Regions from separate parts of the Klebsiella sp. PK18 genome, predicted to be linked through region 2. Evidence: predicted binding sites of a transcription regulator. Region 2 holds the regulator's gene; each other region holds the start of a gene.
What was found. The regulator Fur, encoded in region 2, represses iron uptake genes when iron is present. The targets are predictions, from matches to a motif close to ATAATAATGAGAACNACTATCAA.
Positions count from the first base shown of each region.

Region 1: feoA (ferrous iron transporter A) is a predicted target of Fur. The motif match lies at 3,937-3,959, and genes of this name have one in related genera.
Region 3: sodA (superoxide dismutase [Mn]) is a predicted target of Fur. The motif match lies at 2,159-2,181, and genes of this name have one in related genera.

Region 1 is NZ_CM173493.1:378,321-384,148, forward strand. Features, by position in the region: gene bioH (pimeloyl-ACP methyl ester esterase BioH) at 1-530, shown strand, start outside; gene AC3EMD_RS01750 (YdgH/BhsA/McbA-like domain containing protein) at 651-920, shown strand; gene feoC ([Fe-S]-dependent transcriptional repressor FeoC) at 1,007-1,246, opposite strand; gene feoB (Fe(2+) transporter permease subunit FeoB) at 1,256-3,574, opposite strand; gene feoA (ferrous iron transporter A) at 3,603-3,830, opposite strand; gene AC3EMD_RS01770 (Tex family protein) at 4,251-5,828, opposite strand, start outside.
Region 2 is NZ_CM173493.1:3,897,685-3,903,512, reverse strand. Features, by position in the region: gene tcuB (tricarballylate utilization 4Fe-4S protein TcuB) at 1-381, opposite strand, end outside; gene tcuA (FAD-dependent tricarballylate dehydrogenase TcuA) at 368-1,771, opposite strand; gene tcuR (tricarballylate utilization LysR family transcriptional regulator TcuR) at 1,869-2,801, opposite strand; gene fur (ferric iron uptake transcriptional regulator) at 2,929-3,381, opposite strand; gene fldA (flavodoxin FldA) at 3,673-4,203, opposite strand; gene ybfE (LexA regulated protein) at 4,355-4,648, opposite strand; gene ybfF (esterase) at 4,782-5,555, opposite strand; gene seqA (replication initiation negative regulator SeqA) at 5,739-5,828, shown strand, end outside.
Region 3 is NZ_CM173493.1:5,500,774-5,506,601, reverse strand. Features, by position in the region: gene rhaR (HTH-type transcriptional activator RhaR) at 53-898, shown strand; gene rhaT (L-rhamnose/proton symporter RhaT) at 931-1,965, opposite strand; gene sodA (superoxide dismutase [Mn]) at 2,255-2,875, shown strand; gene yiiM (6-hydroxyaminopurine reductase) at 2,948-3,622, shown strand; gene cpxA (envelope stress sensor histidine kinase CpxA) at 3,686-5,059, opposite strand; gene cpxR (envelope stress response regulator transcription factor CpxR) at 5,056-5,754, opposite strand.

The sequences.
Region 1 (5,828 bases), 2.1 Mb from region 2:
GCCTGGGCGGGCTGGTGGCAAGCCAGGTGGCGATGATGCACCCGGAACGCGTGCAGGCGCTGGTGACGGTTGCCTCTTCCCCCTGTTTCGCGGCCCGTGACGACTGGCCCGGCATCAAGCCCGAGGTGCTGGCCGGGTTTCAGCAGCAGCTGAGCGACGATTTCCAGCGCACCGTCGAGCGATTCCTCGCCCTGCAAACCATGGGCACAGAGAGCGCGCGTCAGGATGCGCGGGCGTTAAAGCAGGCGGTGCTCTCGCTGCCGATGCCTTCCGCCGAGGCGCTGAACGGCGGACTGGAGATCCTCAGAACCGTCGATCTGCGCCAGGCGCTGGTTGGGTTGCCGATACCGTTTCTGCGGCTGTATGGCCGGCTGGACGGACTGGTGCCGCGCAAGATTGTCCCGCTGCTGGATAAGCTGTGGCCGGAAAGCGAGTCAATCCTCTTCGATAAGGCGGCGCATGCGCCGTTTGTTTCCCATCCCGCGGCCTTCTGCGAGCCGCTGCTGGCGTTGAAAACGCGGCTGGGGTAATTTTTTTTGCCGCGCCATGGTAAATGGGCCATTCCTAGCAATACTTAGGTTGTTACGGTGGTTGATTATTTCATTCCGCCACCGTGACCTACAATAACAACCTTATGGAGAGTAGAGGCTATGAAACTTGTTACAGGAATGGTTGCATCTCTGGTGATTGGCACCCTGTCTTTTGGCGCATTTGCCGCGAAAGAGATCCAAAAAGAAGACGTGGCGAAGATGAATTTGACCAAGGTCGGCAGCATCACGACCTCCAGGACGACGTCACCGATGGACGCCCGACGCGATCTGTCTAAAAAAGCCGATGAGCTGGGTGGGAAATACTTTGTGGTGATTGCCGGGCAGAAAAACGAAAAAACCGTACACGCTAACGCTGACGTTTATAAATAATCCAGTCATAAAAAACGGGCCTGTTGGCCCGTTTTTCACTGCTGTCTTACTCGTTTTACCCGCTGCGCGATCTGGCCTGACTCTTTTCATCGCAGCGCCCACCACTCCTGCTGGCACGCCGCTTTCCCTTCAGGACAGCTTTTACAGCTGCCTGAGAGACAGCCCTCGCTCGTTTCGCTGATCCGTACCACCTTACCCATGGCTTCCATCCGTTCCAGCATCGCGTCAATCAGCGGCTGAGGCGTCCGCAGGCGGGCGCTGAGCTGTTTCGCCTCCATACGACCCTGCAGGGCCAGCATATCGCGGACTTCCATTAACGACGCCACAGACCCTCCTTAGTGGCAATCGCCAGCCGGGCTGGAACAGCAGGAGGCCGGCGTTTTTCGGGTGGCCAGCAGCGAGACGTCCACCCGGCTGCGCGCCCGGCGCAGCAGGCCGAAGAGCACCACGTTGAACAACACCACTGCCAGGATACACACCAGGCTGTAGCGCGGATGGTCGCTAAAGCTGACGGTCTGGTAATAGAGCGTCGAGAGCGAATAGGCGATATTCAGCCCCCACAGGATGGAGAAGGTCATCCAGCCGCGGCTCGATTCGCGGGCGATGGCGCCCATCACCGAGATGCAGGGGATATAGAGCAGAACGAAGATCAGGTAGCTGTATGCCGCCGCCGCGCTGCCAAATTTACTGCCCATCACGCCCATGGCGCCGGTGGCCATCTCGCCATCGCCTTTGCTGGCTTCGATGGGGTTGGCCAGGACGCTGAGGCTGAAGGTGTCTTTCAGTCCCTGCCATGTTTCGTCGACGGCGGCGAGCAGTTCTTCGCCGAGGCTGAAGGTCTGCGGATTGAATTCCTCATTCTGGATATCTTCGGCGGTATAGAGGGTGTTCAGCGTACCGACCACCACCTCCTTCGCCATCGCGCCGGTAAACAGGCCGACGGTGGCCTGCCAGTTATCTTCATGCACGCCGATCGGTTTAAACACCGGCGTAATGACCCGGCTCACCGAGGCCAGCGCGGAGTCGTTGATGTTGTCGACGACCTTACCGCTCAGCGAGAAGCTGTTCAGCGCGCTGAGGAAGATGCTGACAATGACGATCACCTTCCCGGCGCGCAGCACAAAGCCTTTCAGGCGCTGCCAGGTCTGGATAATCAGGCTCTTGATGTGCGGGACGTGGTACACCGGCAGCTCCATCACGAATGGCGAGGCTTCGCCACGCATAATGGTGTGCTTCAGCATCAGGCCGGTGAGAATGGCCATCACAATGCCCAGTACGTAGAGCGAGAAGACCGCCAGCGCACCGTTCTGACCAAAGAACGCGGCTGCGAAGACGGCGAAGATCGCCAGCCGCGCGCCGCAGGACATAAACGGCGCCATCATAATGGTCATCAGACGCTCGCGCGGCGCGTCAAGGGTACGGGCGCCCATCACCGACGGCACGTTGCAGCCGAAACCGACAATCAACGGGACAAAGGATTTCCCCGGCAGGCCGAGGGCTTGCATCAGGCGGTCCATGACAAAGGCGGCGCGCGCCATGTAGCCGGAGTCCTCAAGGAAGGAGAGGAACAGATACATCATGCCGATCTGCGGCACCAGCGGCAGCACGGTGTTGATACCGCCGCCGATCCCCTGGGCGAGGAACACGGTCAGCCAGTCCGGGAAGTGCAGGGTGTAGCCCAGCCATTGAATACCGTGAATAAAGACCGCGACCGAACCGGCATCAAAAATCGGCTGCAGCGCGCCGCCGATGTTTATCGCCAGCAGGAACATCAGGTACATGACAAAGAGAAAAATCGGCAACCCGAGGAAGCGGTTGAGGATCACTTTGTCCATCGCCGCGGTGAAGCGGCTCGGCTCGGCGGTCAGGGTGTTGCTGACGGCGTCGCAAATGGCGGCGATGGTCTGATAGCGTGCGTCTGCGATATGCAACGCCGGGTCGTCGATCTCGTCGCTGAGATTCGCCAGAGCAATATCCAGTTTATCGGCGGCGTCGCCGGCATAGGCCCGGCTGTAGATATCGCCCTCCAGCATCTGCAGACCCAGCCAGCGCCGCTGCCGGGTCGGGATCTGCGCTGACATTTGCTGCGCCAGCAGGTCAGCTTCGCGCAGCAGCGGCTGCGGATAGTGAACCAGCTCAATATCGCTGTTCGCCTGATGACGGTCGAGGGCAATCTTCAGCGCTTCGATTCCGCGTCCGCGGGTTGAGACCAGCGGAATGACCGGGCAGCCGAGACGGGCGGCGAGGGCGTCGATATCGATACGCACCTGCTGCTTTTCGGCGATATCCAGCATGTTCAGCGCGACGACGCAGGGGATCCCCAGCTCGAGCAGCTGCAGCGTCAGATAGAGGTTTCGCTCAAGGTTGGAGGCATCAACCACGTTAATCAGCATGTCGGCGTCGCCGCTCAGGATGTAGTGGCAGGCAATCTGCTCGTCCAGCGAGGTCTGCGAAGAGATGGTGGTCAGGGAGTAGGTCCCCGGGAGGTCGACCAGCGTGACCTGATGGTCAGTGGTGGCGAAAACGCCCTCTTTACGCTCAACGGTGACCCCGGCCCAGTTGCCTACGCGCTGGCGGGCGCCGGTCAGCTGATTAAATAAGGTGGTCTTGCCAGAATTAGGATTACCAATTAAACCAACGGTTAATTTTTTCATATTTCAGACTCTTGTGCCGGGCCAGCCGTTATTGTGCAACCGCTTCCAGTTCGATTAAGGCGAGATCTTTTTTGCGTAATACCAGACTGACGCGTCGGGTTTCAATATGAACAGGATCGCCGAGCGGCGCTACGCGAACCACATGAAAAGAGGAACCGGGCAGCATGCCGAGGGAGAGTAATTTCTGACGGTATGCTGGGCTAATATCGCGGGAGAATCCGGTAATTTTCCACGCACTATCAGGTGTGAATTGCATAGGGCCTACTTGTCTATCGATAACCGAAGAAGAATTTTCCGGACGCCTGGAGGCAGCTGCGCCGGGGACCGTAGCCAACGAAAAAGGAAAAAACGTTCTGAAAGTGATGATAATGAGAATGGTTTTTATCATCAATACATATGATGCGCTTCGCGCTATTTTTATAGCGAAAATCACCTTTTTATTGATATGCCGCAAAATCCAGTCGGTGATCAAATAGGCGCAAAATATTATTTCGGCGATCTAATGTTTAATTAAGGTTTCTTAAGTTAACGAAATGAAAATAATAATTTCGCGACCTTTCCTTAACGGAATTAATGCAGGTTATCAGAAATGACTGAACCCGTTTTGCGCGTAATGGCGGCCGTATCGCCAGGGGATGAAAAATGAAAACTGCCCCTGAAAAGGGGCAGGGAGAGATTAGCGTTTTTTACCCATCGCCGCAGCGAGGGCATCCATCATTGCGCTGTTACCGGCAGGCTGTGCCTCGCGACCGCGGGGTTTGGCGGCCTTCGCGGCCGGGCGGTTACCCTGGGGGCGATCCTGACCGCCGCCGCGGCGGGCGTTGCTGTCGCCTGGCTGCTCGTCGAGACGCATGGTCAGGGCGATACGTTTACGCGGCAGATCGACTTCCATGACCTTGACCTTCACGATGTCGCCCGCTTTCACCACGGTGTGCGGATCTTCAACAAACCGGTCAGAAAGCGACGAAATGTGTACCAGTCCATCCTGATGGACGCCGATATCGACAAACGCGCCGAAATTGGTGACGTTGGTGACGGCGCCTTCCAGGATCATCCCCGGCAGTAGATCGTTCATGGTCTCTACGCCGTCGGCGAACTTCGCCGTCTTAAACTCCGGACGCGGATCGCGGCCCGGTTTTTCCAGCTCTTTGATAATGTCGGTGACGGTCGGAACGCCGAACTTCTCATCGGTGAAATCCGCAGCCTTCAGATGACGCAGTTCGCTGCTGTTGCCCATCAGATCTTTCAGCGCCTGTTGGGTGGCGGCCAGAATGCGCTCGACCACCGGATAGGCTTCCGGGTGCACGGTGGAGGCATCCAGCGGGTTGTCGCCGTGGTTGATACGCAGGAAGCCGGCGCACTGTTCAAAGGCTTTCGGCCCCAGACGGCTGACCTTCAGCAACTGCTGGCGATTCTGGAACTGGCCGTTCTCGTCGCGCCAGGCAACGATGTTCTGCGCCATCATGCGGGTCAGGCCGGCGACGCGGGTCAGCAGCGGAACGGAGGCGGTGTTCAGGTCAACGCCGACGGCGTTCACGCAGTCTTCCACCACCGCGTCCAGCTTACGCGCCAGCTGGGTCTGGCTGACATCGTGCTGATACTGGCCGACGCCAATCGATTTCGGGTCGATTTTCACCAGCTCGGCCAGGGGATCCTGCAGACGGCGGGCGATGGAGACCGCGCCGCGCAGCGACACGTCGAGGTCCGGGAACTCCTGGGCCGCCAGCTCGGAGGCGGAGTAAACGGAAGCCCCGGCTTCGCTGACGATCACCTTCTGGGCGGTGACTTTCGGGAACTGCTTCTGCACGTCGAGGAAGAAACGCTCGGTTTCACGCGAGGCGGTACCATTGCCGATGGCCACCAGCTCAACATTGTACTTTTCACACAGCGCGGCGACGACGACGGCCGCTTTGGCGGCCTGGCCGGTATGGGGATAGATGGTATCGGTGGCGACCAGTTTACCGGTGGCGTCGACGACGGCCACTTTCACCCCGGTGCGCAGGCCCGGATCGAGTCCCATGGTGGCGCGCAGCCCGGCGGGCGCGGCCATCAGGAGGTCGTGCAGGTTACGGGCGAAGACGTTGATGGCTTCGTCCTCCGCGCGCTCGCGCACGGTGCCCATCAGCTCGGTTTCGAGGTGCATCAGCACTTTGATACGCCAGGTCCAGCTGACGACACCTTTACGCCAGCTGTCCGCCGGGGCGTTATTCAGGCGCAGGCCAAGGTGGTCGATAATAATTTGCTCGCCGTGGCT
Region 2 (5,828 bases):
AAAGAAAATCAGTCCGCCGACCAGCGCCAGTACGGTGGTCACGCCAGCCCGGCGGTACAGGCTGCCAAAGGCGGCGGGCTGGGCGTAATGCTGATAAGTTTCCAGCCGAACTTCGGCCATCGCCTTCGGCACGTTAATCGCGAATTCGTGCGGCGGCGCGTACTGACAGGCGTGCAGGCAGGCGCCGCAGTTATGACACAGGTTAGCCAGATAGTTAATATCTGCTTTGCCAAAGGCCAGGCGCTGGGTCATCGCCGGGAATACGGCGCAAAACCCTTCGCAGTAGCGGCAGGCGTTACATACCTGCATCACCCTTTCCACTTCCGCCTCCGGCTCGGTGATGATCTGCGCCTCAATGATCAGCTTCTCAAGCGACTTCATGGTGTTTCTCCTGCTGTGCCGCCCGGGCGGCTTGCTGGCCGGCAATGCGGCCGAAGGTGGTGCCGATCGACATCCCGACGCCGGCGGTATAGCCTTTGCCCAGCACGTTGCCAGCCATCATTTCCCCGGCGACAAACAGGTTGCGGCTGGGTTTACCGGCGAAGTGGACGGCGGCGGTGTCGTCGACGTAGAGCCCGAGGTAGGTGAAGGTGATCCCCGGACGTAAGGCATAGCCGTAGTAAGGCGGCGTATCGATAGGCCGCGCCCAGTGGGTCTTTGGCGGCGTCAGGCCGGCGGTGGCGCAGTTATCCAGGCGGGTATGATCGAACTGGCCTGGCGCGCAGGCGGCATTATAGTCGGCGATGGTTTGCGTAAAGCGTTCGCTGTCCAGGCCGAGCTGGCGGGCCAGCTCGGGAAGGGTGTTGGCCTGAGCGCCGGGAAAGACGGGCGGCATAAAGTGGCCGATGGCTTTGCTGTCGATGATCGAGTAGCCGATTTGCCCGGGCTGGTGGGCGACCAGCCGGCCCCAGATGGCATAGCGTTTGGGCCAGAAATCTTCTCCTTCATCGTAAAAACGGTCGGCATCGCGGTTGACCACTACCCCCAGCGACACGCAGTCGACGCGGGTACAGATCCCGCCATCGTAGAGCGGCGCCCGGGCGTCAATGGCGACGCAGTGGGACTGCGAGGGATCGCCGATAATATCGGCCCCGGCGTCGATCATAAACTTGAGCAGCACTCCCTGGTTGAAGCGGGTGCCGCGGATGAGAAAGTTATCGGCGGGCCATTCACCGCGGTCATTTTGCCCCCAGGCCTCGCGCAGCCATTCGCGGTTGGATTCAAATCCGCCGGCGGCGAGGACGCAGCTTTTCGCCACAATCCGTTCCTCGCCCGCCAGCGCGGCGACAAATTCGCCGTTGCGCAGCTCGAGAGCCTGCACCGGTGTGTTGTAGCGGATCTGCACCCCCATTTGCTCCGCGCTGCGGTAATAGGCATTGACCAGCGCTTTGCCGCCGCCCATAAAAAAGGCGTTGGTGCGGGCCACGTGCAGGGCGCCGGAGAGCGGCGGCTGAAAGTTAACTCCGTGCTGGCGCATCCAGTCCCGGCATTGTGACGAGGTGCGGATCACCAGTCGGGCCAGCGCTTCGTTGGTATTCCCCTCGGTGACGCGCAGCAGATCCTGCCAGTACTCTTCTTCCGGGTAGCTGTCGACCAGCACGTCCTGCGGCGCATCGTGCATACAGCGCAGGTTACGCGTGTGCTGCGAGTTGCCGCCGCGCCACTCCCGCGGCGCCGCCTCCAGCAGCAGCACCGAGGCGCCGGCCTCCCGGGCGGTTAAGGCGGCGCATAGCGCGGCATTGCCGCCGCCAATCACCAGTACATCCACCATTATCGGCTCCATTACAATTTAATTAATTGTTAAATTTGTAATGGGAATGTAGGTGGTAACAGCGGTGAGGCGCTATGGTGTAATGCTAAAGAGGGGTTTAGTGAGCGTAAAGGGTAGCACCCGGCCAGCGGTCAGACTCCACCAGCTGGCGCATGACTTTGCTGAGTATCACTCGAGCCGCAAGGCCTGCCGGAGTGAGTTCATCATCAGACAGACTGACCAGAAAGTTGGGGCGACTGAGTATCGGGTTGACGACGTCGATCACCCTCAGCGCCTGATGGTCGAGGTGGGAGATGGCGGCCCCGGGCTGCAGGGTGGCCCCCAGTCCGCTGCGCACGGCCTGCATCAGCAGGGCCAGACCGTCAATGTCCGCCACCACCTCAACGCTGAGATGATGCTGCTGGCAAACTGCCTCCAGCCTGCCGCGCAGGCCATGGCCATGGCCCTGGCTTGGCATAATCAACGGCAGGGAGGTGAGCTGGTCAGGGGAGATGTGGTCCTCCTGCAGGGGGGCCAACAGCGCATGGGTGCCAATCAGGAACAGGCGTTCTTCCAGCACCGGTCTGGCGCTCCAGCGCAGGATCTTTTCCTGCTGGAAAACGATAGCTAAATCGAGCTGGCGGGTGTTGATCATCCGCTCCAGATTACCGGAGAGGCTTTCCACCAAATGCAGGCGCACGTCGGGATAGCTTTCGCGCATCGCATTGATGAACGGGACGCCGAGAACGGAGGCGGTGCTGGGGGCCATGCCGACGCTAACGTGGCCTGACAGGCGCGCCTCGCGGGCGGCGAGGATGGCATCATCGGCATGGCGCAGCGCCAGCTGTGCCTGCGAGTAGAAAGCGAGACCCGCGCTGGTGGGCGTGACCCCGCGGGAGGTCCGCTGCAGCAGGCGAATGGCCAGTTCGTTTTCCAGGCGTGCGATCTGCTGGCTGAGCGCCGAGACGCCGATATTAAGATCAAGCGCGGCGCGCCCCATGCTGCCGGTTTCAACAATGCGCACAAAATAGCGTAGCTGGCGAAGTTCCATATCAACTCTCCGGACAAAACGGGGACGCGGGAAGGTCACCTGTGGGACGAGAGCGGTAAGGGCAGCAGAGGCGCCCATAAAAAAGCCAACCGGCAGGTTGGCTTTTCAGTCTCAGCGAAGCGGGGAATTATTTTTCCACCGCGTCGTGGGCGTGTTCGTCCTCGCGGCAATCACCTTCCGCACAATGACCGTACAGATACAGACTGTGGTTGGTCAGGCGGATGCCGTGGCGGGAGGCAATTTCACGCTGGCGTAATTCGATCGAGTCATCGCTGAATTCGATCACTTTGCCGCAGTCGAGGCAAATCAGGTGATCGTGGTGATGCTGCTGGGTCAGTTCGAAAACGGATTTACCGCCTTCAAAATTATGACGAGTCACGATACCGGCATCATCAAACTGGTTGAGTACGCGGTAAACGGTCGCCAGACCGATCTCTTCGCCCATGTCGATCAGGCGTTTATATAAGTCTTCCGCACTGACATGATGGTTATCCGGTTCCTGCAGCACTTCAAGGATTTTCAGTCGAGGAAGTGTGACTTTCAGGCCAGCCTTCTTTAATGCGGTATTGTTGTCAGTCATGCGGAATCTGTCCTGTTGCTAAACGATCTACTTCCTTCAACGGAAGTCATACAGAAATTAACCCGACGTAATGCGTCTCATTATAGAACTGCCACTGGTAAATGAAAACTGCAAGCATCAGGCCTGGTTTGCTGTCAAAAACGAGGCACCAGCTACAAACTGCGTCACGTGCCTCGTAGAATCAGAGGACATTGTACAGATATGTGATTAAAAGTTAAAAACTTGTAGCTATTAGTTTGATTGCTTTTGTCTATTAATGCGACGCAACTCAATGATTGCGCCGCTTAATCATCAGGCGTTTTTGATTTCTTCGAGGTGCAGCTCTTCGGCAACCTGCTTCACCCATTTCTCAACGCGCTCGTTGGTCAGCTCCGGCTGGCGGTCTTCATCAATGGCGAGGCCGACGAAGTGGTCGTCATCTGCCAGGCCTTTGGAGGCCTCAAAATGATACCCGGCTGTCGGCCAGTGACCGACGATGGTCGCGCCGCGCGGCTCAATGATGTCGCGGATGGTGCCCAGCGCGTCGCAGAAGTATTCTGCGTAGTCTTCCTGGTCGCCACAGCCGAACAGCGCCACCAGTTTACCATTGAAGTCGATCTCTTCCAGCGTCGGGAAGAAGTCGTCCCAGTCACACTGCGCTTCGCCGTAGTACCAGGTCGGGATACCGAGCAGCAGAATGTCGTGGGCTTCCAGGTCTTCTTTGCTGCTTTTGGCAATGTCGTGAACATCAGCAACATCTTTACCAAGCTGCTTTTGAATCATTTTTGCAATATTTTCGGTGTTGCCGGTGTCGCTGCCAAAAAAGATGCCGATGATTGCCATGAGTAAAATAACCTCTTGAAACTTAAATGATGTGGTAGGGACGCGATGCCCATAGATAACGGCAATCATAGCAGAACAGGCAAGGGCGCGGAAACAGCAATCACGCCCGACTGCACACTCTGCTACACGAATGCGGATTTTTCGCGGAAAGTTAGACTTTTCCCTGGCTGTGCAGGGCGCGCAATTGGGTCATCAGCATCTCTTCAATGAGATCGCTGCGGCTCATATTACGCGCTTCCGCCAGTTCATTGAGCGCATCGACCGCGTCGGCGTTGAGTTTTAACTCGACGCGCTTCAGCCCGCGAACCTTATCGCGTTTCAGCTGGTTACGTTTGTTGATGCGCAGTTGTTCATCGCGCGACAGCGGATTGGTTTTCGGTCTTCCCGGGCGACGCTCGTTTGCGAACAAATCTAATGTCGTACGGTCCGTTTGTTCTTTTGCCATGATTCTGAGTGACTTCGGGGAAACAAGCTGCCGGGCTCTAGCCGGCGCAGATAGCGCGCCATCATACATCAGGCGAACGGCTGCGCCAACGACCGCGGGCATTCTGCGGCGCGGTCGGGCATATTTTAGCCAATCAGGCGGCGATGCTCGTCAGATAGCGGCGGATGGCGCGTAACACCGCCTCGGGTTTCTCGGCATGCACCCAGTGTCCGGCGCCGGCGATGACGTGCGCCCGGGCCTGCGGGAACTGCGCCAGCAGCGCGTCGCGGTAGGCGTCGGTCACATAGGGCGAGTTGCCGCCGGGAATAAACTGCGTCGGGTGCGGCCAGGCCGGAATGGTTTCCCAGCCGACGATATGCGGGTACTGGTCCCACAGCACCGGCACGTTAAAGCGCCATTCGCCGTCGACAAAAGATTTCAGCAGGAACTGAATCACGCCCTCTTCCCGCAGATGCTCACGCATCACCTGCGCCGCCTGCTGGCGGCTGCTGGCGGAGGATTCGCTGACGGCGCGGATAGCGGCGAAGATCTCATCATGGCGGCGCACATGATAATCCACCGGCGCGATATCGATCGCCACCAGTCCGCTGATGCGTTCCGGCGCCAGGGCGGTCAACGCCATCACCGCTTTCCCGCCCATCGAATGGCCGATAAAGGTGGCGCGCTCGATCTGGTGCGCGTCGAGCGTATCAAGCAGATCCTGCGCCATGGCGGGGTAGGTCATCTCTGGCGATCGCGGCGACAAACCGTGGTTGCGCATATCGACCTGCACAATATCGTGGTCGGCGATCAGGTCGCGGGCGAGGATGCCCAGGTTGTCCAGGCTGCCAAACAGACCGTGGACCAGCACGATCGGGGAGTGGTTGTGCGGATTCTGTGCAGATTGCGCTCGGCTATTTAATTTCATGGCAAAGTTCTTTTTTTCGCTCCGTCGGGTTAGGGTATTATGTTGGACATTCTGCCATCCGGCTGCAAGACCCAGAAGTTTTCTGAGTTTTACCGCCATCCTGGTTTGACGCTATCCGCGGTTGGGATTTGTACTTATAATCCCAACGATTTGTATTCAGAAAAGATATCGCACTGGATTAAGATGAAAACAATTGAAGTTGATGATGAACTCTATCGCTATATTGCCAGCCACACTCTGCATATCGGCGAGAGCGCATCCGACATTTTACGG
Region 3 (5,828 bases), 1.6 Mb from region 2:
GCGGGCTAAAAACGCGAATAATGCGCCCTTATCCGCGTTTGGAGTGTGAGCCGTGGCCGGTCTGATTCTACGTAAAGAGGAGTTTTTCCCTTCCGCCACGCAGGCAGTGGCGGTGGCTGACCGCTACCCGCAAAATGTTTTTGCCGAGCATACCCACGAGTTCTGCGAGCTGGTGCTGGTGTGGCGCGGCAACGGGCTGCACGTCCTTAACGATCGCCCCTGGCGCATTACCCGCGGCGATCTGTTCTATATTCGCGCCGAAGATAAACACTCCTATGCTTCGGTTAATGATTTAGTCCTGCAGAACATCATCTATTGCCCGGAGCGGCTGCAGCTCAATTTTGACTGGGCGGGGACGATCCCTGGCCTCTTTGGCACGCCGTGGAAGCCCCACTGGCGCATGGGCAGCACAGGTATGGCGCAGGCGCGCCAGGTGATTAGCCAGCTTGAGCATGAGTGCGCCCGGCGCGACGCGCAGGGAAATGCGATGGCCGAACTGCTTTTTGCGCAGCTGGCGCTGACGTTGCAGCGCCATCGCTACGCGACGGATGATCCCGCGGCGACGCAGCGCGAAGCGCTGCTGGACAAACTGCTGGCCGCGCTGGCGGCCAGCCTCAGCCGCCCCTTTGTTCTGGAGCGTTTCTGCGAGCAGGAGGGCGGCAGCGAGCGGGCGCTTCGCCAGCAGTTTCGCCAGCAAACCGGGATGACCATCAATCACTATTTACGCCAGCTGCGGATCTGCCATGCGCAGTATCTGCTGCAGCATACCGAGCGCTTAATCGGCGATATCGCCATGCAGTGCGGCTTTGAGGACAGTAACTACTTTTCGGTGGTTTTTAGCCGGGAAATCGGCATGTCGCCGGGGCAGTGGCGGCAGCGCAGTCGCGCCGCCGCCTGAAGACCGTCGTTGTCTGGCTTATGACCCGGTGGTTAACTGGCCATTCCCAGACCGACGATATTGGCGGCGATGATGATCACCACGCAGCCGAGGCTCAGGACGCTCACCGGACGACGACCGGCGTTGTTCCACTCCTTCAGCACCAGACCCACCAGACCGCCACACAGCACGTAGAAACTCATGTGCAGCATCCAGCTCATATAGTCATACTGCGCCGGAATGCTGGCATGGCCCCAGGCATAGAAGAAGAACTGGAGATACCACATCAGGCCGCCGAGGGCGGAGAGCAACAGGTTGCTGATGATGAGCGGTTTAGCCAGCGAAAAATCGGCTTTGACTGACAGACTCTTCACTTTCGCCAGACGAATAAAGCAGAAGCCGAGGTTGACCAGCGCCCCGCCGCCCATAATGACTACGTAGCTTGGCAGCGCCGCGTACAGCGGGTCGACGCCGAGCGCTGCGGCGGCGTCATGCATCGGTTTGGCGGCGTTCATCGCGAACGACATCCCTGCCGAGAAGATGCCGCACATCACCGCCAGCAGAAGCCCTTTCTTCAGATTGAACTCTTCGGCTTTGATGCCCATTTTGCGCTCTTTCAGCTGGCCCGCGCGGGTGACGATGCCGACGCCAACTACCGCCACCAGCACGCCGAGCAGCGTCATTTGACCGCCCTGGGTGTGCATCAGCACTGCAAACTGACCGTTAATAATCGGCGTCATCAGCGTGCCGACAATCAGCGTGATGCCAATGGCGATGCCTATTCCCATCGACATGCCGAGATAGCGCATGGTCAGGCCATAGTTGATATTACCGATGCCCCACATGGCGCCGAACAGAAAGACCGGCAGCAGCGTGGAGGCGTTAAAGGAGCGGTAGTAGGCCCAGAAATCGGGTAACAGCGTGGCGCTGATGGCCCAGGGCAGGATCAGCCAGGAGACGATCCCTCCAACCGACCACATGGTTTCCCACGACCAGTGTTTTACTTTTTTGAACGGGGCATAGAAACAGGCGGCACTGGCGGCCCCTATCAAATGCCAAAAAATACCCATCGTAATCGCGTGGTTCATTGATTTTATCCTCATCTTTTTTTATCGGAGACGGCGGCTTCCGATGTGATGAGTGTAAAAATTAGCCGCTTTGGCCGCCTTCAAGCCGTTGCCACAGGATGGCGAACCCTGGCAACCATGGGCTTAATTAGTTGTTCTACATCACAAAATGACGGGTATTTCTTCTGGTTATATCCATATGAAAAATACGGCATTGATAAGCATTTTCAATACCATTTAATTAACTATAATGGACAAACTGCTTACGCGGCGTTAACACTTGAGCCGCTCGACAATAATGGAGATGATTATGAGCTATACCCTGCCATCCCTGCCGTACGCTTACGATGCTCTGGAACCGCACTTCGACAAGCAGACGATGGAGATCCATCACACTAAACACCATCAGACCTACGTGAACAATGCCAACGCCGCGCTGGAAAGCCTGCCGGAGTTCGCTAACCTGTCCGCTGAAGAGCTGATCACCAAGCTGGATCAGCTGCCGGCTGACAAAAAGACCGTACTGCGTAACAACGCGGGCGGCCACGCTAACCACAGCCTGTTCTGGAAAGGCCTGAAAACCGGCACCACCCTGCAGGGCGACCTGAAAGCGGCTATCGAGCGCGATTTCGGCTCTGTAGACAATTTCAAAGCGGAATTCGAAAAAGCCGCTGCGACCCGTTTCGGCTCCGGCTGGGCGTGGCTGGTCCTGAAAGGTGACAAACTGGCCGTTGTCTCCACCGCCAACCAGGATTCCCCGCTGATGGGCGAAGCCATTTCCGGCGCTTCCGGCTTCCCGATCCTGGGTCTGGACGTGTGGGAACACGCTTATTACCTGAAATTCCAGAACCGTCGTCCGGACTACATCAAAGCCTTCTGGGACGTAGTGAACTGGGACGAAGCTGCAGCGCGTTTTGCCGCTAAAAAATAAGGTTGCATTGCGCTAAGAGAGAAGCGAGTCTGATGACTCGCTTTTTTTATATCTGTAGCAAGGAGAGCAGCCATGCATTATCCGGTGAATGTCTTTGTCGGCAAAATCAGGGACTACGCGGGCAGTCGCCCCAGCGCGATCGGCAAAATCCAGGTCGATGGCGAATTGCAGCTCGGCGATCTCGGCCTCGATGGGGATGAGCAGGCGGAGAAGAAAATACACGGCGGGCCGGACCGCGCGCTGTGCCACTATCCGCGCGAACACTATGCCGACTGGATGCGTGAATTCCCCCAGCAGGCCGAGCGCTTCTGCGCGCCGGCGTTCGGCGAAAACCTCTCCACCACCGGGCTTACCGAGCAAAATGTTTATATCGGCGATATCTTTCGCTGGGGCGAGGCGCTGATCCAGGTCACCCAGCCGCGATCGCCGTGCTTCAAGCTCAACTTTCATTTTGCGATCGGTGATATGGCGCAGCTGGTGCAAAACAGCGGGAAGACCGGCTGGTTGTATCGGGTGATTGCCGGGGGGCAAGTCTCCAGCGATGCGCCCCTCGAACTGGTTTCCCGGCTGAGCGATGTCAGTGTCCATGAGGCCGGGGCGATTGCCTGGCAGATGCCGTTTGATGATGATCAGTATCATCGTTTATTGTCGGCTGCGGGCCTGTCGGTGAGCTGGAGCAGAACGATGCAGAAGCGGCGTTTAAGCGGCAAGATCGAGGATAGTTCGCGGAGATTGTGGGGGAAATAATTCCCCCATATTGAGTATTTTCGGGGATGCTCCCGGCTTAGCGCAGCGCAAACCGGGACAGAGTCAGGTGCGCTTATACAGCGGCAGCCAAAGGGTTAAGCGCAAACCACCCAGCGGGCTGTCGTCGGCCTTCACCCAACCGCGGTGCTGCTGAATAGCGGTTTCGACAATCGCCAGCCCCAGACCGGTGCCGCCGGACTCGCGGTCGCGCGCCTCGTCGGTCCGGTAGAATGGCCGGAAAATCTGTTCGCGATCCTCCGGGCTGACGCCCGGGCCGTCGTCGTCGACGTTAACCGTAATCCCGTCTTTATCCACCGAGAAGCTGACGGAAATCTTCGTGTGCGAGTAGCGCAGGGCGTTGCGGACGATATTCTCCAGCGCGCTTTCCAGCGCATTAGGGTTACCGTACAGCGGCCAGGGGCCCGGCGGATATTCAACGGTGAAAGATTTACCCATCTGCTCGGCTTCAAACGCCGCGTTGTCCAGCACTTCGCCCCACAGCTGATTGGCTTTCACCGTCTCGCTGACCAGGGCATTTTTGGCCTGATTGCGCGACATCACCAGCAGGTCGTTGATCATGCTGTCCAGCCGGTGCGCCTCGGTTTCGATGCGCTCCAGCTCCTTGCTCTCACCGCTGCGGCGACGCAGCAGGGCGGTGCCCAACTGCAGGCGCGTAAGTGGTGTGCGCAGCTCATGCGAGATATCAGACAGCAGCCGCTGCTGGCTGGTCATCATCCGCTCCAGCGCGGTGACCATCTGGTTAAAGCTGGCGCCAGCGGCTAAGAACTCCTGCGGCCCGGCTTCCAGCTCCGGATGCTGGCGCAGGTTGCCCTGGGCGACTTCGTCGGCGGCGTTTTTCAGCTTACGCGCCGGTTTCGCCAGGCTCCACGCCAGCCACAGCAGCAGCGGGGCGCTGACCAGCATCGTGACGATAAGCAGCAGCAATGGTCGATCAAACAGCAGGTTGATAAAGTCGGATTGTGAGGTGCTGGCGGGACGAATCAGATAGAGCTGATAGTTATCCTCACCGTCCCTGACGGAAAACGGGCCCACCATTTCCAGGCGGCCATAGCGTTTTTTCTGCGGATGATCGGCATTATCGGCCTGGCCGATAAAGTTACGAATGATCTGCATCTCGTTGCGTTCTGCGCCGATCACGCGGCCTTCGCTGGTCACCAGCAGCAGGCGTTGTCCCGGCGGCGCCCATTTATCGATGGCGCGAAACAGACGGCGCCACCACATCAGGTCGTTTGGCGGATCGTTGGCCAGCTCGGCCTCGACGTGCTGCTCGATCATGATGCCCTGACGCTGCTCGCTTTCCAGCAGCTCGGTCATCTGCCGGGAATCCAGTTTGGGCAACATCAGCACCAGCATCAACACCAGCGCCAGCGTGAGCCAGAAGATGGCGAAGATGCGTGCAGTCAAACTTCCAATCATGAAGCGGAAACCATCAGATACCCGCGGCCACGCAGCGTTTTAAACCACGGATGGCCATCTTTGCGCTCCGGCAGCTTACGCCGCAGGTTGGAAATATGCATATCGATGGCGCGGTCGAACGGCGTCAGGCGCTTGCCTAACACTTCCTGGCTTAAATGTTCACGCGACACCACCTGGCCGAGATGTTGCGCTAACAGATAGAGCAGGGTGAATTCGGTACCGGTGAGCTCCAGCGTCTGGCCATCGAAATTGGCTTCCTGACGGCCCGGATTCAGGCTTAAAGCATCCACTTCCAGCGTTGGCGATCCGGCTTCGGTCGTCTGCTGCTGCTCGCTCCAGTGGGAACGGCGCAGAATCGCGCGTATACGGGCCACCAGTTCACGATCGTTGAACGGCTTAGGCAAATAGTCATCCGCGCCCAGCTCAAGACCGAGAACGCGATCCAGCTCGCTCCCGCGCGCTGTTAGCATGATAACCGGGGTCTGGTGTGTCTGACGCAGCTCTTTCAGCGTATCAATACCGTTTTTCTTCGGCATCATTACGTCGAGCAGCAATAAATCAACGCTGTCGTCCAGAAGGGCCAGCGCCTGTTCCCCATCATGGGCCACCAGCACGTTAAAACCTTCCATATCGAGCAGCTCTTTTAACAGGGAGGTGAGCTCCCGGTCATCATCAACTAACAGGATTTTATTCATCTTTTAAATACCTCCGAGGCAGAAATTACGTCATCAAGGCCCGCTAATCCATGACTTTACGTTGTTTTACACCC